2 regions of the Frigoribacterium sp. UYMn621 genome follow, and region 2 is predicted to be linked to the other one. Evidence: predicted binding sites of a transcription regulator. Region 2 holds the regulator's gene; the other holds the start of a gene.
The links. Region 2 encodes LexA, which represses DNA repair genes until DNA is damaged. Its sites were predicted from a motif close to TCGAACANNTGTTCGA; they were not measured.
Positions count from the first base shown of each region.

Region 1: the regulator LexA is predicted to act here: its motif matches at 4,513-4,528, upstream of imuA' (DnaE2-dependent mutagenesis accessory factor ImuA').

Region 1 covers NZ_JBEPTM010000005.1:165,520-180,521, reverse strand. The annotation lists gene ABIB54_RS10735 (sensor histidine kinase) at 1-1,341, shown strand, start outside; gene ABIB54_RS10730 (glycosyltransferase family 39 protein) at 1,462-3,078, shown strand; gene ABIB54_RS10725 (polyprenol monophosphomannose synthase) at 3,075-3,932, shown strand; gene ABIB54_RS10720 (GtrA family protein) at 3,922-4,431, shown strand; gene imuA' (DnaE2-dependent mutagenesis accessory factor ImuA') at 4,539-5,303, shown strand; gene ABIB54_RS10710 (DNA polymerase Y family protein) at 5,303-6,916, shown strand; gene ABIB54_RS10705 (error-prone DNA polymerase) at 7,092-10,535, shown strand; gene ABIB54_RS10700 (SDR family NAD(P)-dependent oxidoreductase) at 10,774-11,748, shown strand; gene ABIB54_RS10695 (DEAD/DEAH box helicase) at 11,758-13,557, opposite strand; gene ABIB54_RS10690 (GlsB/YeaQ/YmgE family stress response membrane protein) at 13,659-13,928, opposite strand; gene ABIB54_RS10685 (SGNH/GDSL hydrolase family protein) at 14,088-14,879, shown strand; gene ABIB54_RS10680 (fatty acid desaturase family protein) at 14,876-15,002, opposite strand, start outside.
Region 2 covers NZ_JBEPTM010000004.1:268,956-283,957, reverse strand. The annotation lists gene ABIB54_RS09640 (histidinol-phosphate transaminase) at 1-991, opposite strand, end outside; gene ABIB54_RS09635 (LysM peptidoglycan-binding domain-containing protein) at 1,114-1,530, opposite strand; gene ABIB54_RS09630 (hypothetical protein) at 1,777-1,914, shown strand; gene lexA (transcriptional repressor LexA) at 1,920-2,639, shown strand; gene metE (5-methyltetrahydropteroyltriglutamate--homocysteine S-methyltransferase) at 3,283-5,598, opposite strand; gene ABIB54_RS09615 (methylenetetrahydrofolate reductase) at 5,595-6,593, opposite strand; gene hflX (GTPase HflX) at 6,796-8,325, opposite strand; gene ABIB54_RS09605 (class I SAM-dependent methyltransferase) at 8,368-8,976, shown strand; gene dapF (diaminopimelate epimerase) at 9,075-9,950, opposite strand; gene miaA (tRNA (adenosine(37)-N6)-dimethylallyltransferase MiaA) at 9,943-10,854, opposite strand; gene miaB (tRNA (N6-isopentenyl adenosine(37)-C2)-methylthiotransferase MiaB) at 10,860-12,416, opposite strand; gene ABIB54_RS09585 (regulatory protein RecX) at 12,489-13,211, opposite strand; gene recA (recombinase RecA) at 13,215-14,408, opposite strand; gene ABIB54_RS09575 (phosphatase PAP2 family protein) at 14,730-15,002, shown strand, end outside.

The DNA of each region.
Region 1 (15,002 bases), on a different contig from region 2:
CGTATCACCATCGGCACCCTGGTGATCGCGATCGTGCTTGCCACCGCCGCGGTGGTTGTCTTCCGCGCACAGGTGGAACACATCCTCAGCACCACCACGACAACCCTGCTGAGTCATGATGCGGCCCCCTACGTCACAGACATCACCGATAACGGGACACCGAGCTTCGAACGGGCTGGCACCGGGCAGCTGGTTGCCGTGATCGATCCCGCCGGCACCGTGGTGGAATCGAGCCTGCCACGGACCCTCGAAAGCCGGGTGGCGGAGATCGTCAAACTCCCCGACAATACGAACACCGTGGTCAATGCGGATGACTCCTATCGGGTGTACAACGCGACGGTGATAACGAACCAGGGCACCTGGACGATCATCACCGCCCGCAATGAAGACTCATCGATCCTCTCCCTCGACCGCATTACCCAGGCGCTGATGATCGGTGCCCTCGTGATCGTGATCGGGTTCGGTGTGGCCTCCTGGCTGCTCACCGGCGCGGCCCTGCGACCCGTCGACCGCATGCGCAAGCAGGCGGAGGCCCTCGTCGCACAGGGATCGACCGAGCCCCTGCCGATCGGCTCCGCCACCGATGAGCTCTCCGAGCTCGCGACGACACTCAACCTGTTCATCAGCGACGTTCGGCAGTCCGTCGACCGGGAACGCCAACTGGTCTCGGATGCCAGCCACGAGTTGCGTACCCCCCTCGCCATCCTCATGGCGCAACTCGAACTCGCGCATCTCTCCCACGGGGACGCCGACGCCCTCGAGGCCCAGATCGTGAGCGCCCAGCGCTCCGTCGCACGCCTGTCCGGGCTCGCAACAGGACTTCTCGAGCTGTCGCAGCTCGAGGCCCGGGCACCGGACATCCGGAGCAGTTGGACGCAGCTGGCCGATGAACTCGCCGCGGCCGTCGACCGTGCCCGGATGGTCGCCGTGGCCAGCACCGTGACCATCGACTTCGACGTCGCCGGTGAACCGACGGACTCCAGCTATCTCATCGCGGTGGAGAACTTCGGACGCATCATCAACAACCTCACCAGCAATGCGATCGCCGCCCAGCCGCACGGGGGTTCGGTGCGAATCGCGCTCCGGCACTCCGACCGCGAGCTCTTGCTCACCGTCGTCGATTCCGGGCCAGGGATGCCGGAGAGCTTCCTGCCCGTGGCTTTCGACCGGTTCAGCAGACCGGATGCCGCCCGCGCGGCCAATAACGGCGGAAGCGGCCTCGGGCTGGCCATCGTGCAGGCCATCGTGCAGGCCGCCAATGGCTCGGTGACCCTGTCGAATGCCGCCGGTTTCACCGTGACGGTATCGCTGCCGGCACTGGCCACGAATGGGGCGCACTAGCCCAACCTGTATGGATTCTCACGCCGACGGGTGCGGATCTGCACAGAACGCCAAGTCCCGCTGTCGAGGATGAAGTCGTACCGGTTGCCGCCGGAGCACATCATCCGAGGGGGACGGCGCGTGAGCACCACCGAAATCGGCACCGGCGCAGCAGATACCGGAGCGATCGAGATCGATGCGGTCGACCATGCCGAGGCGGTTCGCCGTTCCGAGCGACAGAGTGGCACGAGATTCGGGGGCCAGCGGCCGTCTCGCTGGTTCGGTGCGGACGCGGGCATCGGTCCCGTCGCTGCGCTTCTCGGTGCGGCCGGTTGGCTGTTCACCTTCATCGGCTCCTGGATCCCGGCATTCTGGGGAGACGAAGCGGCAAGCGTCATGTCGGCGGAGCGACCACTGGCCACGATCTGGCGGGAACTGGGACGGGTCGACGCCGTTCACGGCGCGTACTACCTGTTCCTGCACTTCTGGATCGATGCCTTCGGCGCATCAGAGCTATCGGTGCGGCTGCCGAGCACCATCGCGGCCGGTGTCGCGGTCGCGGGCACTGTGGTGCTCGCCCACCGACTGTTCGCGCGCTCCACGTCCCCCCGGTCGGTCGCCGTGGTGGCGGGCCTCGTCATGATCCTGCTCCCCCGGGTGAGCTACATGGCCGCGGAAGGCCGGTCCTACGCGATCGGAACGGCGGTCGCCACCTGGCTGACGGTGCTCTTCGTCACACTCCTGCAGCGCCGCGTCACCCGCCGATTGCCGTGGATCGGTTTCGCCCTCCTCTTCGCCGCCTCGATCTACGTCTTCCTCTACCTCGTGCTGCTCGCCGTGGTCTTCGCGGTCGCGCTCCTCGCCGCCCGCCCCGGCCGGGCCGTCATCCGTCGCTGGTTCTCAGCGGTCACGGCGGGGGTGCTTCTCGCGGCGCCCGTCATCGTCTACGCCCTCGGCGAGCATGGCCAGATCTCCTTCCTCGATCGCCGCAACTACGTCACCTTCACCCGGATGTTCGTGATCCAGTGGTTCGGCAACCCCTGGCTCGCACTCGCCTGCTGGGCGCTGATCGTTGTCGCCGTCGTCGCACTCATCCGCTCGCGCGACCGGGCGGTCGCCCTCCTGCTCGGCTGGGTGGTGCTGCCGATGGGGCTCCTCATTTTCGGCAATGCCGTCGTCGCTCCGATGTACACGATCCGCTACCTGTCCTTCTGCACGCCGGCGGTCTCGATCCTCGTGGCCTTCGGAGTGTGCGCGCTCTTCAGCCGCGGAGCCGCCGCGGGCTGGATCCGTGCCGCTGCGGTACTCGCCCTCCTGGCACTCGCCCTGCCGACGGACGTCTTCCAGCGCACCGAGTTCGCCAAAGACGGCGGAAGCGACCTGCGTCAGGCCGCCCAGGTGATCGGATCGCAGGCGAAAGCGGGTGATGCCGTCGTCTTCGATGAGACGGCGAAACCCTCCCGCAAACCGCGACTCGCCCTCCACCTCTACCCGCAGTACTTCACCGGGCTCTCCGATGTCACGCTGCGCACCCCCTACACGCAGCGCTCCGGCATCTGGGATTCGGTGTGGCCGATCGCGGCCATCGCCCCGTCCCTCCAGACGACATCCACCGTCTGGGATCTCGAGCTCTCCACCCCGGGATCGACCGCGATCCCGGCCAACATCGCCGCTCTCGAACGACTGGGCTACTCGATTTCACGCCAGATACCCGTCCATCGAACCGTCGTCTACGAACTCACCCGGGAGACACCATGAACCAGACAGAGAACCGCACCCTCGTGGTCGTGCCGACCTACAACGAGCGGGAGAACATCGCCGAGATCATCGCGCGCGTCCTTCGGTGTGCTCCCGGTGTCGACGTGCTCGTCGTCGACGACAATTCCCCCGACGGGACCGGCGCGATGGCGTCGGCACTCGCCTCGGGTCATGACCGGATCAACGTCTTGCACCGGGCCGGCAAGGAAGGACTCGGCGCCGCCTACCGGGCCGGGTTCGCGTGGGGTCTCGAGCGCGGCTACGAGCGCCTGGTCGAGATGGATGCCGACGGCTCCCATCAGCCGGAGCAGCTCGAACGCCTCCTCTCCGCGCTCGACGATGCGGACGTCGTGCTCGGGTCCCGCTGGGTACGCGGCGGCTCCGTGGTCAACTGGCCCCTCAAGCGCATCATCCTCTCCCAGGGAGGCAGCCTGTACGCACGGATCGCCCTCGGGCTCCCGGTGCGGGACATCACCGGCGGCTTCCGGGCCTTCACCGCCGACGCGCTGCGCGAGATCGGCTACCAGGATGTGCTGAGCCAGGGCTACTGCTTCCAGATCGACATGCTCTGGAAGGCATACAGCGCGGGCTTGCGCGTCTCCGAAGTGCCCATCACCTTCGTGGAGCGTGTCCACGGCGAGTCGAAGATGAGCTCCGGCATTGTGAAGGAAGCCATCCTGCGGGTCACGCTCTGGGGTCTCCAGGGCCTCCCCGCGCGGCTGAGAGGCGACCACCGGTCGGCCGTCGCCGCGGCATCCGCTCTGCGACTCGCTCGCGAGCAGGCCGATTCGCGGGCCGCGGAGGTGCGCGTGCTTCGCACGACTTTGGGCGGGGAGCGCAATCGTGTCGCGTGACTCTCGCAGAGCGCTCGTGCGGCAGCTTCTGAGCTTCGGGCTCGTCGGGGGTGTCGGCCTCGTCGTCGACATCGTGGTGTTCAACGCGCTGCGCACTACCGTGTTCGAGCCTCATCTCGTTCACGGTGGCCCGATCATCGCCAAGGTGATCTCCACGTCGATCGCTATCGTGGTCAACTGGATCGGCAACCGTTACTGGACCTTCCGCACCGAGCGTCGAATGACGAGCCGCGCGGCCGTGTTGCGTGAGGGGGTCGAGTTCGCCGTGGTGAGCCTGATCGGCGCGGGAATCGCCCTCGGCTGTCTCTGGATCTCGCACTACGCGCTGGGCTTCACCTCGGTTCTCGACGACAACCTCGCGACCAACGTGGTCGGTCTCGCGCTCGGTACGGCTTTCCGGTTCGCCCTGTACCGGTTCTGGGTCTTCTCCGGACACCGTCGCGGCGCTTCCGTCGCCGTCGCTCCCCTGGCTTCGCGCAGTGAGGTACTCGCTCCGTAGATCGTCCGCGGCCGCTGCACTCTCGGCTCGGCAACCCGTTCCCGCGACACGCCGTACGGATGTCGGTGGCAATTGACATATTCGAATGTATGTTCGAATATGAGGGAATGGCCTCCGCAGCAGCAGTTCTCGACGACTCGCCCACGCGAGCCACCGTCGAAGAGCTTCAGGCGCGCATCCGTTCGATGCAGGCGACCACTCTCGATACTCGCACGATCCCCACTCACCCGGCGATCGCCGGTCTGCTGCCCGGCGGGGGGCTCAAAGAGGGCGCGACCTACTCGGTGGATAATTCCGCGACGCTGCTCATGGCGCTGCTCGCCGGTCCCTCTGCGGCGGGTTCGTGGTGCGGTGTCATCGGCGTCCCCGAGTTCGGGGTGGAGGCTGCCCAGCATTTCGGCATCGACCTTGAGCGGCTCGTGCTTGTGCCGCATCCCGGCGAGCAGTGGCTCGGCGTCACCGCGGCGATCGCCGATGTGCTCGGGGTGGTCGTCACCCGGCCGCCCAAGCGAGCGAGCGACTCGAGTGTCGCGCGCCTGAGCGCCCGGCTGAGGCAGCGCGGGGCGACCCTCATCGTGCTGGGGCCATGGCCGCAGAGCGAGGCGATGCTGAGCCTCTCCGACAGTCGCTGGAGCGGTATCGGCCAGGGCAACGGTCATCTCAGCGCCCGGCAGGCCACGGTCACGGTCTCCAGTCGCGCCGGGCGCCCGCGGAGTGCGCGTCTGTGGCTGCCCGATCTCAACGAGCAGTTCTCCGAGGTCGACAGGTTCACCCAGCCGGAGACGAGCAACCGGCACGAGGCTCATCTGCACGAGGCGTACCGGCACGAGGCTCATCTTCGCGAGGCTCATCTTCACGAAGCGACGGCCTGATGCGTCGCACCACCACTCTTTCCCCGCCCGGCGCCCCCCTGCGCACCATCGTGCTGTGGTGCCCCGACTGGCCCATCACTGCTGCGCTGCGCCTCGCGGGCACCGGCACAGGCACCGGCAGCAATCCGACCGCAGCGGATGCCCTACTCGCCCTCATCGACGCCGGCCAGGTCTTCGCCTGCTCGGCATCGGCGCGCGGTGAGGGGGTGCGGCGCGGACTCCGGCTGCGCGAAGCCCAGGCCCGCTGTCCGGAACTCCGGGTGCTCGACTACGATCCCGCGCTCGACATCCGCGCCTTCGAGCCGGTGCTCGAGGCGATCGAGGAGACGATGCCCGGAGCCCAGGTGCTGCGTCCGGGAACCTGTGCGGTACGGGCCCGCGGACCCGCCCGCTATTACGGCGGCGAGGAGGAGGCGGCGCTGTGGCTGCTCGATGCGCTCGATGCGCTCGGCATCCACGGTTCACGGGTCGGTATCGCCGATGGGCCATTCACCGCGGAGCATGCGGCGCGCAGCCCTCAGCGGCAACGCATCCGCATCGTGCCGGAGGGAGGATCCGCCGAGTTCCTCTCGGGCATGCCAGTGGGGCTGCTCGGCGAAGAGGCCCTCGCCACCCTCCTGCGACGGCTGGGCATCCGCACTCTCGGTGAGTTCGCCCTGCTCGAACCACGGGATGTCGAGCAGCGTTTCGGAGACACCGGCACCCGGGTGCATGCGCTCGCCCGCGGTCTCGACAGTCGTGCCGTCGTGCCCCGGATCGTGCCGGAGGAACTCGACAGCGCGGTGGGCTTCGAACCGCCACTCGACCGCATCGACCAGGTGACCTTCGGCTTCCGCGCATCCGCAGATCGCTTCATCGAGAAGTTGGTGCAGGCACGGCTCGTCTGCACCTCGATCCGCGTCGAGGTGGACTCGGAGTCGGGAGAGCTGTCGGAGCGCACCTGGCTGCATCCGCGCTCTTTCACGGCGGCGGATGTGGTGGACCGGGTGCGCTGGCAACTGCAGGGCAGCGGCACCATCGCCGGAAACCCATTCGGCAGTGGTCTGAGCTCCGGGATCATCCGGGTGCGGGTCGTGCCAGAGAGCGTCGACGCCATCGGCAACCACGAAGAGGGGCTGTGGGGCACCGGGCATGACGAACGGATCCACCACGGGCTCTCGCGGGTGCAGAGCATGCTCGGGCATGGCGCCGTGCTCACCGCCGCGATCGGGGGCGGACGCACCCTGCTCGACCGCCAGAGTCTCGTGGCGTGGGGGGACCGCACCGAGACGGCGAAGCCCGACGGTCTTCCCTGGCCCGGTCAACTGCCCACCCCGACGCCCGGCACCGTGTTCGAGGCACCCCAGCCGGCGATGGTGATCGACTCCGCGGGCAGTGCCGTCGACCTGGATGAGCGCGGAGTGCTCTCCGGCGTTCCTGCCAGGTTCTCCACCGATGGCCGCACCCTGCATCCCGTTGCGGCCTGGGCCGGCCCCTGGATCATCGACGAGCGCTGGTGGGACGCCGACAGCTTTCGCCGGGCGAGCCGTTTCCAGGTCGTGGACGATGCCGGGGTGGCCTGGTTGCTCGTGCTCGACAGTCGCGTGTGGTGGGCCGAAGCGAGGTACGACTGATGGGCGTGGAGTGCCGCGCGTGCCGCCCGTGCCGCCCGTGCTCCCCGTGTTCCCCGTCCTCCCCGCGATCCGGGCGAATGCGGTCATTCCGGGTCGGCACGCCAGCCCGGGATGACCGCATTCGCCCACTTTCGCGCGCAGGCAGCCGGCAGGGCAGCCGGCAGGGAGGCGACTGATGGCTTGGAACAACCCGCCGATCCCCTGGTCAGAGTTCGAGAAGGCGCTGTCCGACGTTCGGCGACCCCGAGAGGTGCCGGTGAGGGCGGATGGCGGCGACAGCCCCGGTTGGTCGCACAAGCGTGGCGCCTATGAGGCGCCACTCGAGACAGTGCAGGCACCGGCGGGCGATCTGGTGCCGTACGCCGAGTTGCACGCCCACTCGAGCTTCAGCTTCCTCGACGGGGCGTCCTCCCCCGAACAGTTGCTCGAGGAGTCCTCCCGGCTCGGGCTGCACGCCCTCGCGATGACCGATCACGACGGCTTCTACGGGGTCGTGCGCCTCGCGGAGGCGGCGGAGCAGCATCCGCAGATCGACACGGTCTTCGGTGCCGAGCTCTCTCTCGGCCTCAGCCGACCCCAGAACGGCTCCGCCGATCCGGAGGGCAGCCACCTGCTCGTGCTCGCCCGCCGCGAGGAGGGCTATCACCGGCTAGCTGGCGCACTCACCGCTGCCCAGCTCGCCGGGCTCGAGAAGGGGCGTCCGGTCTACGACCTCGACGAGCTCGCCGCCCGCGCGGAGGGGCACTGGGCGATCCTCACCGGGTGCCGCAAGGGCGCCGTGCGGCAGGCTCTCGAGGAGTCCCCCGCGGCCGCGACCCGGCAGATCGACCGGCTCGTCGACCTGTTCGGCCACCGCAACGTGATCGTCGAGTTGTTCGATCACGGCACCCCGCTCGCCAGCGACCACAACGATGCGCTCTTCGAGATCGCGGGGAGGCGCGGGCTTCAGGTGGTTGCCACCGGCAACGTGCACTACGCGCGGCCGGAGCAGTACCGGCTGGCGTCGGCCCTTGCGGCGGTGCGCGCCCGTCGCAGCCTCGACGACATGGATGGCTGGCTGCCGGCATCCGGAGCGGCCCATCTGCGCTCCGGAGCCGAGATGGCGGCGCGATTCGCCCGCTATCCCGGTGCCGTCGAGCACACCGTCGTGATCGCCGATGAGCTCTCGTTCCAGTTACGGCGGGCACGTCCCAAGCTGCCGAAACAGCAGGTTCCCGAGGGGCACACCCCGATGAGCTACCTCCGCCACCTGGTCTGGGATGCCGTGCCGGTGCGCTACCCGCAGCTCGCCCCCTCGGAGCGCGACCGTATCGCCCACGAACTCGACGTGATCGAGGCGAAGGACTTCCCGGGCTACTTCCTCATCGTCTGGGACATCGTGAAGTTCGCGCGGGATCGCGGCATCCTCTGCCAGGGCCGTGGGTCGGCCGCGAACTCCGCGGTCTGCTACCTGCTCAACATCACCGCCGTCGACCCGATCGGCTACAAACTGCCGTTCGAGCGCTTCCTCTCGAGCATGCGGGAGGAGGAGCCCGACATCGACGTCGACTTCGACTCCAACCGGCGTGAGGAGGCGATCCAGTACGTCTACGAGAAATACGGTCGGCAGAACGCGGCGCAGGTGGCCAACGTGATCCAGTACCGGCCCAAATTCGCGGTGCGGGATATGGCGAAGGCGCTCGGAGCGAGCCCTGGCCAGCAGGATGCGTGGTCGAAGCAGGTTGAGCGCCACGGTGCGCTGCTCTCGAGTGTCGACCACGACATCCCGGATGCGGTGACGAACCTCGCCCTCGAGGCCTTGAAGCTCCCGAGACACCTGGGCATCCACTCCGGCGGCATGGTGCTCACCGATCGGCCCGTCGGCGAGGTCTGCCCGATCGAGCACGGTCGCATGGACGGCCGGACGGTGCTGCAGTGGGACAAGGACGACTGCGCCTGGATGGGGCTGGTCAAGTTCGATCTGCTCGGGCTCGGCATGCTCAACGCCATCCAGCACACGTTCGACCTCGTGCGGGAGCATCTGGGTGAAGAGTGGGAGCTCGCCACGATCCCCAAGGAGGAGCAGGGCGTCTATGACCAGCTCTGTCGCGCTGACTCGATCGGAGTGTTCCAGGTGGAGAGCCGAGCCCAGATGGGCCTGCTCCCCCGGTTGCAGCCGCGCAAGTTCTACGACCTCGTGGTGCAGATCGCGATGGTGCGGCCGGGGCCCATCCAGGGTGGGGCGGTGCATCCGTTCGTGCGGCGCAAGCTCGGCGAGGAGGCGATCACCTACCAGCATCCGAAGCTGAAGGAGCCGCTGGAGCGCACTCTGGGCATACCGGTGTTTCAAGAACAGCTGATGCAGATGGCCATGGCCGTTGGAGGCTGCAGCGCGGATGACGCGGACCTGCTGCGCCGCGCGATGGGATCCAAGCGCGGGCAGGAGAAGATCGCCTCGCTCAGGGCCACTCTCTACAGGGGGATGGCGAGCAACGGCATCGTGGGAGAGGTCGCCGACGACATCTACGCCAAGATCGAGGCCTTCGCCAACTTCGGTTTCGCCGAGAGCCACAGCCTCAGCTTCGGGCTGCTCGTGTACGCGAGCTCCTGGCTGAGACTGCACTATCCCGGGGCCTTTCTCGCGTCGCTGTTGCGCGCCCAGCCGATGGGCTTCTATTCGCCGCTCTCCCTGGTGGCGGATGCCCGCAGGCACGGTGTCGAGGTGAGGCGTCCCGACATCCTGCGGTCGGGCTGGCAGCCGGGGCTGGAGGCGGGTCCCGCTGGTCGAGTAGCGCCGTCTACGGCGCGTGTCGAGACCCCACCACTCGCCGGGCCGACGGGCACCGACTCCTGCCTCGACCGCATCCAGCCCCCGGTCGGCAGCTACGACCGCAAAGCACACTTCGACACCGACGACCACCGTCGCGACGGAGCCCTCGCGGTGCGACTCGGTCTCGCCGAGGTCACCGGCATCGGGGAGACTCTCGCGAAGAAGATCGTCGCCGATCGCGAGGAGAACGGCGACTTCACCCACCTCGCAAACCTCGTGCGCCGCGTGGGGCTCACCACCCCCCAGCTCGAGGCTCTCGCCGCTGCCGGCGCCTTCGAGTCGCTCGGTCTCAGCATGCGGGAAGCGCTCTGGGCCGCGGGAGATGCCGCGCGGGATAGGGAGGAGTTTCTCGCCGGCAGCATGGTCTCTGTTCAGCCGCCGCTGTTCTCCATGCCCAGCACCTCGGAGGTGCTTGCCTCCGACCTCTGGGCCACCGGAATCTCCCCCGACGATCACCCGCTCCGTTACCTGCGTGACTCGCTCCGGCAGCGCGGGGCCCTTCGCTCCGATGACCTGAAGACGGCGGAATCCGGCCGTCGCATCGAGGTGGGCGGCGTCGTGACCCACCGGCAACGGCCCGCAACAGCGAGCGGCATCACCTTCATGAACCTCGAGGATGAGAGCGGGCTCGTCAACGTGATCTGCAGCGTCGGGGTGTGGAACCGTTACCGCCGTGTCGCCAGGGACTCCCCCGCGCTCATCGTGCGCGGCATTCTCGAGCGCTCGCCCGAGGGCGTCACGAACCTGCTCGCCGATCGTCTCGAAGCGTTGCCGATGTCGACCCGCACGGCCTCCCGCGACTTCCGCTGAACACGCGAGCGACCGAGAGACCGAGCGACCGAGAGACTCCGCCGCCGAAAACCCGCACAGGTGACGACCACGGGGGCACTGCCGGCGGTGGGAAGCAGCGAGCGGTCGCGCTCCGTTCTGCGAAGCTGTGCCGCGGCGGGACCGCCCCGATTCGGGCAGGCGTTTGCTGGCGACGGATGGGCCGAGAGGCGCGGCAACCGGCCATGAGATGTCGAGACTGCGGGGTTAGCATGACCTCATGAACACTGCACAGCATCCTCTTCCCTCCGGTTTCGGACCCCGAACGACAGCGGCGGAGGTCGTGGCCGGCATCGATCTGAAGGGAAAGCTGGCCATCGTCACTGGCGGCTACTCCGGGCTCGGCATCGAGACGGTCGCCGCCCTCGTCGGCGCAGGAGCCACCGTGATCGTGCCGGCTCGACGCCCGGAGGTGGCCCGTGCCGCACTCGACGCGCGCGGCTTGGCTGCCGTCGAGGTCGCCGCGCTGGATCTCGCCGACCTCGACAGCGTGCGGGCGTTCGCCGAGGACTTCCTCTCGACCGACCGCAGCCTCGACATCCTGATCGACAATGCCGCGATCATGGCCTCCCCGGAGATGCGGGTCGGCCCCGGCTGGGAGTCGCAGTTCGCCACGAACCATCTCGGGCACTACGTGCTCGCGAACCTGCTCTGGCCCGCGCTGAAGCGAGACGGCGGTGCACGGGTGATCGCGCTCTCCTCCACCGGGCATAAGCTCTCCGGAATCCGTTTCGACGACCCGCAGTTCGAGACCGGCTACGACAAGTGGCAGGCCTACGGGCAAGCGAAGACGGCCGACAGTCTGTTCGCCATCCAACTCGATACGCTCGGTGCCCCCTTCGGTGTGCGGGCCTTCGCCGTGCATCCCGGCGGAATCATGACAGAGCTGCAACGCCACCTCCCTCGTGAGGAGATGATCGCCTCCGGCTGGATGACCGAGGACGGCACGGTGAACGATCGCTTCAAGACTCCCGAGCAAGGCGCGGCCACCTCAGTCTGGGCCGCGACATCGCCGCAGCTGGACGGCAGGGGTGGGCTCTACCTCGAGGACTGCGACATCGCCGAGCCGACCGTCGCTGGCACCCCAGAGGCCCGGGTTCGCGGAGTCGATGCTCACGCGATCGATCCGGCGGATGCCGAGCGGCTGTGGGCACTCTCCGCCGAGCTCACCGGCGTCGACGCGTTCGCCGGTTAGCGACCGACCTCAGCTGCGAAGGCCGCGACGCAACAGGTCGATGCGGGCCTGCAGCTGCGAGACACTCGCCTGCGGCACTGCCGGGCCGCCCGCCATCCGGCGCAACTCGGCGTGGATGATGCCGTGCGGCTCCCCGGTGCCCTTCGCCCGCATCCCCACGAGGCTGTTGAGCAGCGCGCGCTGCTCCTTGAGGTTGCGATAGAGCGGCACGATCTCCGCATCCGCCCCGGATTCGTCGGCCTGGCGCTGGCGGTCGCCGATGCGCCGAGCCTGGCGCTGGTGGCGGTGCCGCAGGAGCTCCTTCACCTGGTCGGGTTCCAGGAGCCCGGGGATGCCGATGAAGTCGAGTTCCTCGAGGCTGTCCGGCACGGCCCCGGCGCCGAATTCGTCCCCGTCGAACAGCACCCGGTCGAAGGCCGCCTCGGAGCCGAGGGCCTTGAAGTCGAACAGCAGCGCGTCACCGGAGGCCGATTCGACCCGGTTCGCCTCGTCGGCGGCATCGTCGTCGAGCAGGATCTCCTCGAGCCCTTCGCCCGGATCCCGGTCGAGGGCGTGGTCCCGCTGCAGCTCCATCGCGGAGGCGAGCCCGAGCAGCGATGGCACGCTCGGCAGGAAGATCGATGCGGTCTCACCCCGGCGCCGGGTTCGCACGAAACGGCCGATGGCCTGGGCGAAGAAGAGCGGCGTCGAGGCGGATGTCGCGTAGACACCGACTCCGAGGCGCGGGATGTCGACCCCCTCCGACACCATGCGCACCGCCACCATCCAGCGCGAGTCGGACGCCGCGAACTGGGCTATGCGGTCGCTCGCCGCCTTCTCGTCGGAGAGCACGATCGTCGGCGCCTCCCCGGTCACCTTCTCGAGGATGTCGGCATAGGCCCGCGCGGCGTAGTGGTCGGTAGCGATCACGAGCCCACCGGCATCCGGGATGCCGTGACGTACCTCGGTGAGGCGGCGATTGGCGGCCTTGAGCACGGCGGGCACCCACTCGCCCTCCGGGTCGAGCGCGGTGCGCCAGGCCTGGGCCGTGATGTCCTTGGTGTCTCCCTCGCCGAGCCGGGCCTCCATCTCGTCCCCGGTGCGCGTGCGCCAGCGCATCCGGCCCGCGTAGGCGAGGAAGATCACCGGGCGCACGACGCCGTCGGCAAGGGCCCGGCCGTAGCCGTAGGCGTAGTCGGCCTGGGAGGTGCGGATGCCGTGCTCGTCCGGGTAGTAGGTCACGAACGGGATCGGTGAGGTGTCCGACCGGAAGGGCGTGCCGGTGAGGGAGAGACGCCGAGTCGCCGGCTCGAATGCCTCCCGGATGGCGTCCCCCCAGCTGAGCGCGTCACCGCCGTGGTGCACCTCGTCGAGGATCACCAGGGTGCGTCCACCCTCGGTCATCGACCGGTGGAGGGCCGCCCGTGTCGCCACCTGCGCATAGGTGACCGCGACACCGTGGAAGTGCTTGCCGGCCCAGCCCTGGGCGTTCTTGAAGCTCGGATCGAGCCGCACACCCACGCGGTGGGCGGCATCCGCCCACTGCCGCTTGAGATGTTCGGTCGGGGCGACGACGGTCACCCGGTCGATCTTGCGCTGCGCGAGGAGCTCCGTGACCAGGCGGAGCGCGAAGGTGGTCTTGCCGGCGCCCGGGGTCGCGGCCACGAGGAAGTCCTTCGGCTCGCGCAGGAAGTATTCCGCGATGGCCTCCTGCTGCCACGCCCGGAGCTTGTCCGCCGTACCGCGGGCGGCCCGCTCGGGGAACGACGGGGAGAGGTGCTCCGCTGCCGAGGTACCCACCTGGGGTCCGAAGGGCTGCGGGTTGGTCATCAGTCGAGCTTAACCGCGACGGACGACCTCACTGTGCTCGCGCACCACGAAAAGGTCCCCCCGCCGGAAGGCGAGGGGACCGATGTTCTTCAGCGCGGGGACTACGCGCGGCTGCGCGAGCCGCGGGTGACGAGGCCGTAGATAAGCAGCACGACGATCGAACCGAGGATCGCGATGACCCAAGTGCGGATCTCGAAGAACGTTCCCATCGGAATATTGAAAAGCGCCCCAGCGAGGAAGCCGCCGAGCAGTGCGCCCACGACGCCGAGGACCAGGGTGATGAGCCAGCCGCCACCCTGCCTACCCGGGAGGATTGCCTTGGCGATAGCGCCGGCGATGAGTCCCAGAATGATCCAACCGATGATTCCCATGGTCTTCTCTCCAAAAAGTCTTGATGTGGTCATCCGGATCTCGAATGCCGTTGGATACTCTGCCATTCCCCCATTTGGGGGACAAGGCCTTGACTCTCAGCAAATTCCCTGTATTGGTGCGGTTTGGCGTGCCGAGCGCACCTGATGCAGGGTAGGACCATGACTCAGCAGCATCCCTGGTCCCGCTATGTCGCCCTCGGCGACTCCTTCACCGAGGGCATCGGGGATCCGGAGCCCCGGAGTCCCGGCGGAAACCGCGGGTGGGCCGACCGGGTCGCCGAAGTGCTCAGCGAGCAGACCGACGATTTCGCCTACGCCAATCTCGCCATTCGCGGTCGACTGCTGCGCCAGATTCTCGACGAGCAGGTGGATGTCGCGCTCGCGCTCCGCCCCGACCTCATCTCGATCTCGGCCGGGGGCAACGACATCATCCGTCCCAACACCGATCCCGATCGGCTCGCGACCATCCTCGAGGCCGGGGTCGCGCGACTACGGGCGGATGGCGCGACCGTCGTGCTCTTCGACGGGCCCGACATCGGCATGACGCCGGTGCTCAATCGGTCACGCGGCAAGGTCGCCATCTACAACGAGAATCTACGCGCGATCGCCCTTCGGCACGACCTCGTCGTCGCGGACATGTGGGCGCTGAGGGAGCTGAAGGACCCGAGGATGTGGGCGCCGGATCGGCTGCACTTCTCCCCCGTGGGGCACACCGCCATTGCGCGGATGGTGCTGGAGGCACTCAACGTTGAGAACGACCTTCAGCCCTACAACCCCGAGCCCCTGATTCGGGTGCCCTGGCGCCAGGCCAGAGTGGAAGACATCGGCTGGGCGCGAGAGTACCTGGTGCCGTGGGTGTTGAGGCGAATCCGCCACCAGTCATCCGGGGACGGCATCACGGCCAAGCGGCCAAATGCCGGTCCCTACCTCAGCGCGACCACGACCGACTAGCGTCCGAACTGGGTGGCCGCCGGGCAGTCGAATGGGTCGCCGCCGGCCGAGAGGCCCACGCGGTTGAGGTAGGCGATGACGATGCCGTAGGACTCCGTCAGGCTGGTCTCGGTGTAGAGGATG
Region 2 (15,002 bases):
CGATGTCGCGGATGATGATGTCCTGTTCGAGCAGCGCCTCGAATACCGCGTGGGGGTCTTCGACTCCCCCGAACAACACGAAATTGGCCCAGCTGCGCCAGACCGGGTAGCCGAGCCTGGGCAGTTCCTCGAGCAGGCGATCGCGCTGCGCCGTGATGTCATCCACCATCGCGAGCATCTCGCCACTGTGAGCGAGGGCGGCGATCGCCGCCGCCTGGGTGAGGGCCGAGAGGTGGTACGGAAGCCGCACGAGTCGAAGTGCGTCCGTGATCGCGGGATCGGCGGCGAGGTAGCCGAGACGGGCACCCGCGAAAGCGAATGCCTTACTCATCGTGCGCGAGACGACGAGTCGCTCGCGACCCTGGAGCAGGCTGAGGGCGGTCGGCAGACCCGTCGGCGCGAACTCGGCGTAGGCCTCGTCGACCACGACGATGCCGTCGGTCGCGTCGTAGGCCGCCACGATCGTCTCGAGGGAGAGCGGTGTGCCAGTGGGGTTGTTCGGCGAGCAGAAGAACACGATGTCCGGTGCCGTCTTCTCGATCCACTCGACTGCCGTCTGCGGCGAGATCTCGAAGGCGTCATCCCGCTCGCCTGCAATCCACGTAGTACCCGTGCCCGACGCGATGATCGAATGCATCGAGTAGGTGGGTGGGAATCCCAGCACACTGCGCCCCGGGCCTCCGAAGGCCTGCAGGATCTGCTGCAGCACCTCATTGGAGCCGTTCGCCGCCCAGATGTTGTCCCGGGTGAGGCCAGATCCGAGGTAACCGGCGAGGCTGTCGCGCAGTTCCGTGAACTCGCGATCGGGATAGCGGTTCACCCCGAGGACGGCCGCGGCCAGAGCGGTCACGATGTCCGTAGCGACGGCCTCGGGGATCGGATGGGTGTTCTCATTGACATTGAGTCGGATTCGCACCTGCTCCTGGGGTGCACCGTAGGGCGTGAGGCCACGGAGGTCGTCACGGATGGGCAGATCGTCTAGGGAAACCACGTGTCAATGCTAGAGGGCGCTAGGTGATGGGAAGCGAGGTGCGAAGCCCCGGCGATCGTGCCCAGCGCGTGGGCGGCCCGGCCTGATCTGTTTCAGTGCGATCTGTTTCAGTGCGAACAGTTTCAGTGCGAGTACTTGAGTGGTACGGCGAGGCTCTGGCCAGGCTGCACCTCGGCGCTGCCCAGCTGGTTGAGCTGCACGATGTCGGACACCACGTCCCGCGGGTCTGATGACGGGGCGATCTCTCCCGCCAACTGCCAGAGGCTCTCGCCCGGTTGCACGGTGACGTGCTCGAAGGTGACTGACGAGGCATCCACACCCGCTGAGGCACCGCCACCGTTGAGGGCGACACCGAAGGCGGCGATCACGAGGGGTGCGGCGACCAGGATCGTGAGCAGCGCATACCCGCGCCGCGTGATCCGCAGTCGCGAGGTGCGCTGCTTCGGGGTGCCGTTCGTGGCCGGTCGTGATGTGGCCGGTCGTGATGTGGCCGGTCGTGATGTGGCCAGCGGAGATGTGATCAGGAGTGCTGTGGTCATCGTCGTTCCTTCCTCTGCCTACCTCGGAGCGCTTGCAGGAGCGGAGCGCTTACAGGGTTTTCGTATCCGACACTCGGCCGGGAGTGCCGGATACGAAGCTTTGTTCCGAACATACATTCGATTTGTGCGGAATTCAAGCGTTGTCTTCGACATTTTCCGAAATCGAGTCGCAACACACTCGAACAGGTGTTTGTTTCGAGGGTGAAACGCGGATACAGTTTCGATTGTCTGGAGATGAGACAACCAGTGACCACCGACATTGTCGGAATCGCGGGTCATCCGCACCCATACGACGAGCAGCGCTACGACGAGCAGCACTACGACGAGCAGCCAGACAGAGAAGTATCCAGACAGACGAATGCCCAGACCGCAGGAGTGACATGAGTGAGATGGATTCAGGCGACAGCCGCGGGGCGGGGCGCGGACCGCGCGAGGCCGGACCGGCGCAGGAGAAGCCGGGCACCCGGCGGCGTAAGAGCCTGAGCGATAAGCAGCTTGCGATCCTTGACTTCATCCAGCGCGCCGTCGCGTCGAGAGGGTATCCGCCGAGCATGCGGGAGATCGGGGATGCGGTTGGCCTGTCGTCGTTGTCGAGCGTCACCCACCAGCTCAACCAACTCGAGCTCAGTGGCTACCTGCGCCGCGACCCCAACCGGCCGCGCGCGCTCGAGGTGCTCATCGACATCCAGCAGGAGGAGGGCGCTGTCGTCTCCGACAACCCGACGCCGATCGGTGACGCGGCGATGGTGCCGCTCGTCGGTCGCATCGCGGCCGGAATCCCCATCACCGCAGAGGAGATGGTGGACGAGGTCTTCCCTCTCCCGCGCCAGCTCGTGGGCAGGGGCGAGCTCTTCATGCTCAAAGTCGTCGGGGATTCCATGATCGACGCGGCCATCTGCGACGGTGACTGGATCGTGGTGCGCCAGCAGAAGTCTGCGGAGAACGGCGATATCGTCGCGGCCATGCTGGACGAAGAGGCCACGGTCAAGGTCTTCCAGCAGCGTGACGGCCACACCTGGCTGCTTCCGCGCAACAGTGCGTTCGCGCCGATTCTCGGTGACTACGCCGAGCTGCTCGGCAAGGTCGTCGCGGTGCTGCGGTCGGTCTGAGCTTCAGCCCCGCCCAGTGGGAGGGCGATGCGCCAACAGGGCCAGTACGGACCGAGCGGGCCGATACGCCGGCCCGGAGTGTCCGCAATGGCCCGGTGCAGCAGCGTGCCGCTCGGTGTTCATGCGTCACTGCGTCGATCGGACTGCGCTGCACTCCCTGTTCGGCAGCAGGTACCACCCGAGGCAGGTGGGGACGGCCACACGGCGAAGCGGACGCGGGCGGGGAAACCCTCGTGGGGTAGGACACGGGAGCCCAGCCACTCGGGTGCGAAGTCTCCGGTGGGTGCCCGGAGGACAGGAACCAGAGCGCACGCGCGACGATCCCCCTCGGGAGATCGGCCGGCGCTACCCCGGGATCGAATGGCGTAGCTCTCGCGGGATGCCGAGCGGGAGGAAGTAGCCAGATCCGGAACCATGCTCCCGATCATCGGTGCCGCCGGAGCGAGCGGCGCTCGCACGAAGGGCAGGATCGCGGCGATGGACTCCGTTGTGGACGGCATCCGCTTTCCCTAGCCTCGGCCTGCGCCCTCCCAGATCACGTAAGCGGGGCCATCGCGGACCGACCGGGCCAGCGTGCCGGCCCGGAGAGTCCGCAATGGCCCCGGTTGCGAAGAAAAGACGAGTCGCCGAGGAACCCGCGCCGCTACTGCGCGCTCACCCGCTCGCGAACGGCGCGCGTTGCGGCGACGACGTTGGTGAGGGATGCCACGGTCTCGTCGTAGCCGCGGGTCTTCAGACCGCAGTCGGGGTTGACCCACACCTGGCGGTTGGGGATCGATCCGAGCGCGATCTCGATGAGCTCGGTGACCTCCTCGATCGAGGGCACGCGCGGGGAGTGGATGTCGTACACGCCCGGGCCGATGCCGCGACCGAAGCCGCTGCGCTGGATGTCGGGAACGACCTCCATCTTCGACCGGGCGGCCTCGATGGACGTGACATCGGCATCCAGGTTGTTGATGGCGTCGATGACCACACCGAACTCCGAGTAGCAGAGGTGGGTGTGGATCTGGGTCTTGGCCTGAACCCCCGCCGTCGCCAGGCGGAAGGATCTCACGGACCAGTCGAGGTAGGCGGCCTGATCGGCCTTCTTGAGAGGCAGAAGCTCGCGCAGTGCGGGCTCATCCACCTGGATGATTCCGATGCCTGCCTCTTCGAGGTCTTCGATCTCGTCGCGGAGCGCGAGGGCCACCTGATTGGCCGTCTCCCCCAGCGGCTGGTCGTCGCGCACGAAGCTCCAGGCCAGGATGGTGACCGGGCCGGTGAGCATGCCCTTGACCGGCTTCTCGGTGAGACTCTGCGTGTACGACGACCACTCCACGGTGATGGGTGCCTCGCGAGCGACGTCCCCCCACAGGATCGACGGACGCGTACAGCGGCTGCCGTAGGACTGCACCCAGCCGTTCTGCGTCACCGCGAAGCCGTCGAGGTGTTCCGCGAAGTACTGCACCATGTCGTTGCGCTCGGGCTCGCCGTGCACGATCACGTCGATTCCGATCTGCTCCTGCAGTTCGACGACGCTCTTGATCTCCGCCTTCAGGAAGTCGATGTATTCGTTCTCGCTGATCTCGCCCTTGGCATTGGCCGCGCGGGCCTTGCGGATGTTGCCGGTCTGCGGAAACGATCCGATCGTCGTCGTGGGAAGGAACGGCAGGTTTAGGGCGGCGTCCTGCGCGGCAAGGCGCTCGGAGTAGTCGCCGCGCCCGAAGTCGGCCTCCGTGAGAGCGGCCGCTCGCCCGCGCACGTCTCCGTCGCGGACTCCGGGGGCGATTCGGCGGTCGGCAAGAGCGGCCGAAGCGGCATCGAGGTCTCCCTGGATAGCGGATGCCCCGCCCGCGAGGCCCGCCGCGAGGACCGCGATCTGCGCCACCTTCTGGTCCGCGAAGGCGAGCCAGCTCTTCAGGCGGTCGTCGAGAAACGGTTCATCCGTGACATCGTGCGGGGTATGGAAGAGGCTCGTGGATGAGGTGACCGCCACGTTGGGCGAGAGCGCCTTCAAAGACTCGAGGGTGCCGAAAGCGGCGGCGAGGTCTCCGCGCCAGATGTTGTGACCGTCGATCACGCCACCGACGAGCGTCTTCTGCGTGTGGAAGTCCTCCGGGATGGAGCCTTTCACGAGGTCGAGCCCGATGGCCTCGATCGAGGTCGAATCGAGCACCGGGAGCGCGTCGTCGAGACTGCCGTAGGGCGCTGCGACGAAGATCTGCGGGCGCACACCAAGGGCACCGAGGGCGTCATAGGCACGCTTTGTGGCGGCCAGCACCTCGGCGCGGGGAACCTCGATGCTCTCGCTAACGAGCGCGGGCTCGTCCAGCTGCACCCACTCGGCACCGACGGCGGTCAGAGCTGCGAGCAGTTCGGCGTAGACCGGCAGGAGGTCGTCGAGGCGATCGAGGGGCTGGTAGCCCTCCGGAGCATCCTCACTCGCCTTGCTGAGCAGCAGGAAGGTGACCGGGCCCACAATGACCGGGCGGGTGCGGAAGCCGCTGGTGGTGGCCTCTGCAACCTCGCGAACCAACCGGTCGGAGGCGAGGTGGAAGTCGGTCTCCGGACCGATCTCGGGCACGAGATAGTGGTAGTTCGAGTCGAACCACTTGGTCATCTCGGCGGGGGTGTTGTTGCCCTCGCCACGGGCGATGGTGAAGTATCCGGCGAGGTCGACGGTGCCGTCGGCGGCGACGAGGGAGGCGAAACGAGTGGGCACGGCACCGACGGCGACCGCGGCATCCAGCATCTGGTCGTAGAAGGAGAAGGCCTCGGGGATCGAAGAGTCGGACTTGCCGAGACCGAGGGAGACCAGGCGCTCACGGGTGACGGCCCTCAATGTCGCGGCGGTCGCCTCGAGCTCATCGGCGGTGATGCGGCCGGCCCAGAATGACTCGACGGCCTTCTTGAGCTCGCGGCGACGGCCGATCCGGGGGTAGCCCAGGATGCTGCCGGTGGGGAATGAGGGGGTCGTCATACGGATTCCTTGTGGTTGGGTGATTCTGGTGAGGTCAGCCCGGCGATGAGACCGACTCCGTCGAGAACGGACAGTACGGCCCGGTGCTGGTTGAAAGTGTAGAGGTGGAGGCCCGGTGCTCCCCCGGCGAGGATCTCGAGCGAGAGCGAGACGGCGTGCTCGATTCCGATCTCGGCCTGTTCGTCGGCGGAATCGCTGGCGTGCAGGCGCCGGGACAACTCTTCGGGACGACGCTCTCCGGTGAGTTCGAGAATTCGCTCGAGCCGGGTGGGTGCCGTGGCGGGCATCACGCCCGGCAGGATCGGGATCGTGACCCCGGCGGCACGCGCCTCATCGACGAAGCCGAGGTAGTCCTCCGCGTGGAAGAACAACTGCGTGATCGCAACGGTCGCGCCGGAGACCTGCTTGGCGAGCAGGGTGTCGATGTCCTGGTTCGACCGCTTCGACCGCGGATGCCCGTTGGGGAAGGCGGCCACGGCCACCCGCACCTTCTGGCGGGTGGAGGGGATCGCGCCGCCGCCGGAAGCGCTCCGCGATGGCAGCGTCGCATACTGCGCCCGCTCCGTCTGCACCCGGTGGATGAGCTGCACGAGTTCCGAGGCGCTGCCGAGGTCGCCGAGGAACTGGTCTCCCTCGACCGCACCGCGCGGGGGATCGCCGCGGAGGGCGAGGAAGCTCGTGATGCCGGCATCGAGGAACTCGCGCACCAGGCGGTTCGCTTCGTAGTGCGACGACCCGACGCAGGTAAGGTGGGCGAGCGGATGCACGGAGGTCTGCTCCCTGATGTACCGCAGCACCTCGAGCGAACTCTCTCGGGATGAGCCGTTGGCCCCGTAGGTGACCGATATGAAGTCGGGACCCACCGCCGCCAATTGCTGGATCGTGTCCCAGAGAGTGTGCGCCGCCGCCTCATTACGGGGCGGAAACAGCTCGAACGAGAACGGGATGCGCGCGCTCGGCGGGATGTTCTCGCCGGGGCTGTCGGGAGCGGGCACAGGTCTTGGTCCTCGGTGCATATCGCCGGCTGTGCAGTGGCCCACATGGCCCACTGCATCGCCGTTCTGGTGGGATGCGGAGCCGATCGGCTCCTGTGGGCGGGTGCCGGGCTCGGCTGTCGCTCCTCGGCTCGCAACACTCGCGAACCTCAGTGCCGCCAGACTAGCAAGCGGAACTCGTGCCGGTAGAAGTGTTACGCAATCAGACGACGACGGCGGGCACCGGGGTCGCGAACGGGCGCAGCGCGGCCGCATGCTCCTCGGTGACGAGCACCGAAATCCGCGTTCCACCCTCTTCGTACTCGGTCGAGACGATGCGGGCGTGGTCGTGAAGCGACGAAATGACGTCCCCCCGGTCGTAAGGCACGAGGAGATCGAGTTCGATCGACGGGGCGGGCAGGGTGCGCGCGATAGCGGCGAGAATCTCCTCGATGCCCTCGCCGGTGCGAGCGGAGGCGAAGATCGCTTTCGGTTCGAGCCCCCGCAGCACGAGCCGCTGGCTGTCGTCGATGAGATCGCTCTTGTTGAAGACCACGATCTCGGGGATATGCCGCGCCTCGACCTCGCCGATCACGTCCCGCACGGTCGCCAGTTGGCTGCCGGGGTCCGGGTGCGATCCGTCGACGACATGGAGGATCACATCCGAATCGGCGATCTCCTCGAACGTGGAGCGGAACGCTTCGACCAGCTGGTGGGGCAGGTTGCGCACGAACCCGACAGTGTCGGTGAGGGTGTAGGCCTGGCCCTCCTCGGTCTCGTTCTTGCGCACGGCGGTATCGAGGGTGGCGAACAGGGCGTTCTCGACGAGTGCTCCCGCTCGCGTGATGCGATTCAGAAGTGAAGACTTTCCGGCGTTGGTATAGCCGGCAATGGCGACGGATGGCACGGAGTTGCGATTGCGGTTCGCGCGCTTCGCCTCGCGGGCCGGCTTGAAGGCGAGGATCTGCTTCTTCAGCCGGGACATGCGGGTGTGGATGCGACGACGGTCGAGCTCGATCTTCGTCTCACCCGGACCGCGGCTTCCCATTCCGTTGCCGGCGCCTACCTGGCCTCCGGCCTGGCGCGACATCGACTCTCCCCAGCCTCGGAGTCGGGGAAGCAGGTATTCGAGCTGGGCGAGCTCGACCTGGGCCTTGCCCTCCCGGCTCTTGGCGTGCTGGCTGAAGATGTCGAGGATGACCGCCGTGCGGTCGATGACCTTCACCTTCACGACGTCCTCGAGCGCTCGGCGCTGGCTGGGGGCGAGCTCGCTGTCGACGATCACGGTGTCGGCGCCGACGCTGGCGACCACATCCCGCAGCTCGATCGCCTTTCCCTTGCCGAAGAAGGTACTGGGGTCGGGGGTCGCCCGCCGCTGGAGGAGCCCGTCGAGCACGGTGGCCCCGGCCGTCTCGGCAAGCGCGAAGAGCTCGCGCATCGAGTTCTCGGCCTCTTCGGTGTTGCCCTGGCTGTAGATGCCGATGAGCACGACGCGCTCGATGCGCAGTTGCCGGTATTCGACCTCTGTGACGTCTTCGAGCTCGGTGGACAGACCGGCCACTCGACGGAGGGCCTGGCGGTCTTCGCGGTCGAACTGGTCGCCGTCGGAATCCGACTCGACCCCGCGGCTCTGGAGGGCCTGGGCGTTGCCCGACCCGAACAGTGTGTACCCGGCCGACTTGCTCGCGGCTTTCGCCAGCACGCGGCTGACGGCGTCGTCATCCTCGCGTGCGTCTGTCTCAGGTTCAATCATCTGGTTAACCCTAGTTCCTCGTATTTCGATAGGTTTCTCTGCATGGCCTCTGAGCATTACTTCTCCGAAATGCCCGAGAGTGAGCTCAAGTTGCGGCAGATCCGCGTTCCGCTGGCCGACCAGACTTTCGAACTGACCACGTCCAACGGCATATTCAGCCCCGAACGCATCGACGCCGGAACCCAGGTGCTCCTTGCCAACACCCCCCCGGCGCCTCCCGGGGGAAATCTGCTCGACCTCGGCTGCGGGTGGGGACCGATCGCCCTCACTCTCGCCCTGCAGTCCCCTCACGCCACCGTGTGGGCTGTGGATGTGAACTCCCGCGCCCTTGACCTCGTGCGCCGCAACGCCGAAGCCATCGGCGTCACCAACATCAACGCCGTGACCCCGGAAGATGTTCCCGCGGACCTGACTTTCATGTCCATCCGCTCGAATCCGCCGATCCGAGTCGGAAAGAACGAACTCCACGGGATGCTGGAGTCCTGGCTGCCACGGCTCGACCCGGAATCCGACGCCTGGCTCGTCGTGCAGCGCAATCTCGGATCCGATTCCTTGCACCGCTGGCTCGAAGGCTGGCTTCCCGCGGACTTCGCCGTCTCGCGCGCGGCGACCAACAAGGGCTATCGGGTGCTGAGGGTCCGCCGCAGGTAACGCAGACAGGTCCCCCGCGCGGCGGGTGGGAGCGGGAGCACCCAGGGAATTTCCTCGAGCGCCGTCGATCCACGCTGATTCTGGAGCCTCGGCGTGGCTCAGTAGGTGAGGTCACCCTCGAAGACGAGCTCGGCGGGTCCACTCAACGAGACGTGCTCGCCGTCTTCCGCCGCCCACATCCGCACGCCAAGGGTGCCGCCTGGCACCTCCACGCGCCACTGGTTCGGAGCACCCGACCCGGCCCAGTGCCGGGTTGCGAGGGCCGCCGCGGCCGCCCCCGTGCCACAGGAGAGGGTCTCACCGCTGCCGCGCTCGTGCACGCGCATGCGGATGCGTCCGACGCCGTCTTTCACCAGCGGGTCCATCGGCACGACGAATTCGACGTTCGCGCCCTCGGTCGCCTCCGGGTCGAGCACGGGGATGAAGGTCAGGTCGGCGCTCTCGAGCTCCTCGTCGCTCGACAACGCGACGACGACGTGGGGGTTACCGATGTTGATGCCGAGACCCGGGCGCGCCACAGACAGGTTCTTCGCGCGCACGAGCGGCTCGCCTCCCTCGAGCGACCAGCGTCCGAGGTCGACCTGGAATCCGGAAGTGTTCCGCTGCAGGTCGCGCACACCACTCCGTGTACCGATGGGAAGGGTCTCCCCCTGTCCCAGCGTCGCCAGCCCGTTCTGGATCAGGAACTTGGCGAAGACGCGGATGCCGTTGCCACACATCTCCGAGACCGATCCGTCGGCGTTGTGATAGTCCATGAACCACTCCGCCGCATCGTCCTCTGCGAGGGCGGCAGCACCCGCAGGCAGGTTCTGCGAACGTACCGCTCGAATGACGCCGTCGCCTCCCACGCCGAAGTGGCGGTCGGCGATCGCGGCGATCTGTGCGGGAGTGAGGTCGATGAGTCCGTCGGGATCGGCGAAGAAGACGAAGTCGTTGCCGGTTCCGTGGCCCTTGGTGAAATGCAGGTCAGGCATGGTCCAAGAGTATCCGGCGGGCGGACGACACCCGGTCAGGATCGTCCGAGTCCAGCCAGAACGTCTGGGGGTACCGCCGAAACCATCCCACCTGACGTCGGGCGTACTTGCGCGTGAGCACCCTGGTCTGCTCGATAGCCTCCGCTTCCGTCAGGTCTCCCCTGACCTGCCCGAGGGCCTGCGCATAGCCGATGGCACGAGACGCCGTCACCCCGAGCCCGGTGCTGTCGAGCGCTCGCGCTTCGTCGACGATCCCGTCTCTCCACATTGCGGCCACCCGGTCGTCCAGCCGCGGCACCAGGATGTCCCGCGGAGTGGTGAGTCCGAGGGAGGTGGTGGGCATCCAGTGGTCCGACTCGGCGGGCAGGCCCGATCCGAACGGCCGGCCGGTGAGCTCCACCACCTCGAGAGCGCGCACGAGACGCCGGCCGTTGTGTGGACCGATCGCGGCCGCCGCATCCTCGTCGACGCCGAGGAGATCACGGTAGAGCAGGCCAGGACCACGGTCGAGGAGTTCCCGCTCCAGCCGCTCGCGAACCACCGGGTCGGTGGGGGGAAACTGGAAGTCGTAGACGACCGATGACACGTAGAGCCCGGACCCGCCGACCAGGATCGGAACGGCACCGCGGTCGAGGATCCCCGCTATCGCGCCTCGGGCATCCGCCTGGAACGCCGAGACGCTGGCTTCCTCACGGGGGTCGAGCACATCGAACAGGTGGTGCGGGATGCCGCGACGCTCGTCGACCGGGAGCTTGGCCGTGCCGACATCCATGCCCCGATAGAGCTGCATGGCATCGGCATTGACGATTTCGGCCGCCCGGCCCTCTGAACGGAACCTCTCCGCGAGGTCGAGCGACAGGGCCGACTTGCCGGTGCCGGTCGCGCCGACGATTGCGACGAGCATCGCCGCTAGCGCTGCCCGTCGTGCAGGTCGTAGATCGGAGACGTGGCGATCCGCACCGTCGGAAGTCCGAGCGAAACCCGTGCCGGAGCGGATGCGGCACCACCGGCGGTGGGGATGGCGCACGAGTCCGCCTCGGCCCGATCCCAGGCGTCCCCGGCGCTCGTGCGCCGGATCAGCAGTGGAGCACCGTCGGCGGAGTCGGCGAGCAGATAGAACGGCTTCGCTTCGGAGATACACACGGTGACGACATCCCCGGGGCGCGGAAGCTCGCTGTGAGGCGGCACCTCGAAGTGCACGAGGCGGCTGTCTTCGGCACGACCGGACAGCCGGTGGGTGTCGGCGTCCTTGGAACCCTCGGCGCCGACCAGCACCTGCACCTGCGTGCCGACCAGCTTCTGGTTCTCTTCCCAGGAGATGCGGTCTTGCAGCGCAACCAGTCGCTCGTAGCGCTCTTGCACCACGGCCTTCGGCACTTGGTCGTCCATGGTCGCCGCTGGCGTGCCGGGACGGATCGAATACTGGAATGTGAAGGCGGTCGCGAACCGGGCGAGCTCGACAACGCGGAGGGTCTCCTGGAAGTCTTCTTCGGTCTCGCCGGGGAAGCCGACGATGATGTCGGTGGAGATCGCCGCGGTGGGGATGCGGGCCCGCACGCGGTCGAGGATGCCCAGGAATTTGTCTGACCGGTAGCTGCGGCGCATCGACTTGAGGATCCGGTCCGACCCGGACTGGAGCGGCATGTGCAACTGCGGCATCACGGCGCCGGTCTCCGCCATCGCGTCGATCACGTCGTCGGTGAAGGCAGCCGGATGGGGACTGGTGAACCGGATGCGCTCGAGCCCGCGGATTTCGCCGGCCGCACGGAGGAGCTTGCCGAACGCCTGCCGGTCTCCGAACTCGACCCCGTAGGAATTGACGTTCTGGCCGAGGAGGGTGACCTCGATGGCGCCGTCATCCACGATCGCCTGGATCTCGGAGAGGATGTCGCCCGGCCGGCGGTCCTTCTCCTTGCCACGCAGGGCGGGGACGATACAGAACGTGCAGGTGTTGTTACACCCGACCGAGATCGACACCCAGCCGGAATAGGTGGACTCGCGCTTGGTCGGAAGGGTCGAGGGGAAGACGTCGAGCGACTCGAGGATCTCCAGCTGCGCCTCACCGTTGTGACGCGCCCGCTCGAGAAGGGTGGGCAGCGATCCCATGTTGTGGGTGCCGAACACCACGTCGACCCACGGCGCCTTCTCGAGGATGACGTTCTTGTCCTTCTGGGCCAGACAGCCGCCGACGGCGATCTGCATCCCCTCGTGCTTCTGCTTGACCGAGGCGAGGTACCCGAGGTTTCCGTACAGCTTGTTGTCGGCGTTCTCCCGCACCGCGCAGGTGTTGATCACCACGACATCCACGATGCCGCCCTCCGCACGCACGTACCCCGCCGCCTCCAGCGAACCACTCAGTCGTTCGGAGTCGTGCACGTTCATCTGGCAGCCGAAGGTGCGCACCTCGTAGGTGCGAGGGGAATCAGGTGCGGCAGTGGTGGTGCCGGCAGGAGCGGTGAGGGTCATGATCCCCCAATCTTAACCGTCCCCTCGCGCGCATCCACTCGAGGAGCCGGCCGACCTGCCACCGATGCATCCCTAACGGAATCGCACGCCGCTCGAGCGAGCCGACAACGCTTCATCGATCGCCGCGCGCACGACGCCCGACGAATAGCCCTTGCGGGACAGGAACCCGTGCAGCCGGCGCTTGGCGGTCTCGAGATCGTAGGAACTCAACTGCCCGGCTCGCTTGATTGCCAGCTCTGTGGCCCGGTCTTGCTCGTCGTCGTCGTCGACCTGTTCCAGCGCGGCATCGATGTGCTCCTGATCCACATGGCGCCGACGCAACTCGGCGGTGATCGCACCGCGTCCCAAACCCTTGCGATCGTGTTGCGTGCGCACGAATGTCTCGGCAAGCGCCGCATCGTTGATGAGGCCGACTCCCTCGAGGCGGTCGAGCTCGGCCTCGACGACGTCCTCGTCCAATTCGCGGGAGAGGAGGGTCTTCCCGAGCTCCCAGCGCGACATACCGCGACGGGTGAGAGCATGCATGCTCACATTCTCGGCACGCACCTCTCGGCGGGTGTTGCCCCGCGTCGCCGATTCCGGCTCGGCAGAGGTCGCCGGAACCTCAGAGTCGGTGGAATCCTCGGACGCCCCCTGCTCCTTCCCTCCGAAGAATGAGACGAAGTCGGGAAGAGCCGCGTCCCCGGCGTTCTCTGTCGGGTCGCTCTCCGATGACGGCCCCTGCTGCATCGAGTCAGGAGTCACCCCGGGCAGGTAGGTCACCCGGGCGAGCTTCGGGCCGTCACCGGAGGCCACGGTCTACGCTCCGATCGCGGTGCGGCTCTCGGCCGCCGCGAAACTCGCATTGGCTGCGGCTTTTGTTTCCGCGGCGCTGGCACGGGCCCCCTTCGCCGGGGTGGACGCCGCCGTCAGCGTTCCGGCCGACTTGGCAGCAGCCAGTTCTGCATTCGCGTCCGCCTTCGCCTGCGACGCGGCCGCCGCGGCCGCCTTCGCGTCGACGATGATGCCGAGCTTCGCCTTGATCTTCTGCTCGATCTCGTTCGCGGTGGCCGCGTGCTCGATCAGGTACTTGCGCGAGTTCTCCTTGCCCTGCCCGAGCTGGTCACCGTCGTAGGTGTACCAGGCCCCGGACTTGCGGACGATCTCGTGCTCGACACCGAAGTCGATGAGGCTTCCCTCGCGGGAGATACCGGTGCCGTAGAGGATGTCGAACTCTGCCTGCTTGAATGGCGGAGCCATCTTGTTCTTCACCACCTTGACCCTGGTGCGGTTACCGACGGCATCCGTTCCCTCCTTGAGGGTCTCGATGCGGCGGATGTCGAGGCGCACGGACGCGTAGAACTTGAGCGCCTTGCCTCCCGCGGTGGTCTCTGGCGAACCGAAGAACACACCGATCTTCTCGCGCAGCTGATTGATGAAGATCATCGTGGTGTTGGTCTGGCTGAGCCCACCGGTGAGCTTGCGGAGGGCCTGCGACATGAGCCGCGCCTGGAGACCGACGTGCGAATCGCCCATCTCGCCCTCGATCTCGGCGCGGGGCACCAGCGCCGCCACGGAGTCGATCACGACGAGGTCGATCGAGCCGGACCGGATGAGCATGTCCGCGATCTCGAGCGCCTGCTCCCCGGTGTCGGGCTGCGAGACGAGAAGAGCATCGATGTCCACCCCGAGCGCCTTGGCGTATTCGGGGTCGAGGGCGTGCTCCGCATCGATGAAGGCAGCGATTCCGCCGGCCTTCTGCGCATTGGCGATGGCGTGGAGGGTGAGCGTGGTCTTTCCCGAGGATTCCGGGCCGTAGATCTCCACGATGCGACCGCGCGGGAGCCCGCCGATGCCGAGGGCGACATCCAGCGCGATGGAACCGGTTGGGATTACCGCGACGGGAGCACGCTCATCACTGCCGAGGCGCATGACGGAGCCCTTGCCGAACTGGCGGTCGATCTGGGCGAGGGCGGTCTCCAGGGACTTTTCGCGATCTGCAACTGATGGCATTGTGGTGCTCCTTCTAGCGTCGAGGTGATGCGCCTATAGGCTGCCGTTTCGTCGAGTGCACCGATCCTGCAAGGTGTTCACGACCTGCGACAAGGCTGTTGTTGGTGGCTTGGTCCAACGAATCGAACGGTACGCGAGACCGGGGACATTGCTTGCTGGCCCGCGGCATACGGTGAACAATTCGCGGATTTCGGCCGCTGTGAAGGAGACTACGCCACACCGAAGACATGTTCGAATGTTCCGCTCCGGCGTGTCGCATGGATTCGAAGCCGATCGACGGACTCCCCCGCTCCCCGAGGCGGCTTCGGCGAGAATGGGACCATGTCACCCGCCCCAGGAAAAGGCTCCTCCCGCGCGATCCGCATCGAGAGAGCCTGGGGCACCGCTCCGCAACGCGGGCTCGGGATCCTCGTCGCCGTCGTGGCGCTCGCGCTCTGCGTGGCGGGTGGGGCGATCATCTCCGCCGCGCTCTCGGGGCGCCCCACCACGGTTGACGAGGTGCTCTATCGGGCGATCGCTGGCTTCCGAACCCCGTGGCTCGAGGGTCCCTCCCTCGCTCTCAACCAGCTCGGAGGGGGCAGAATCGCCCTGTTC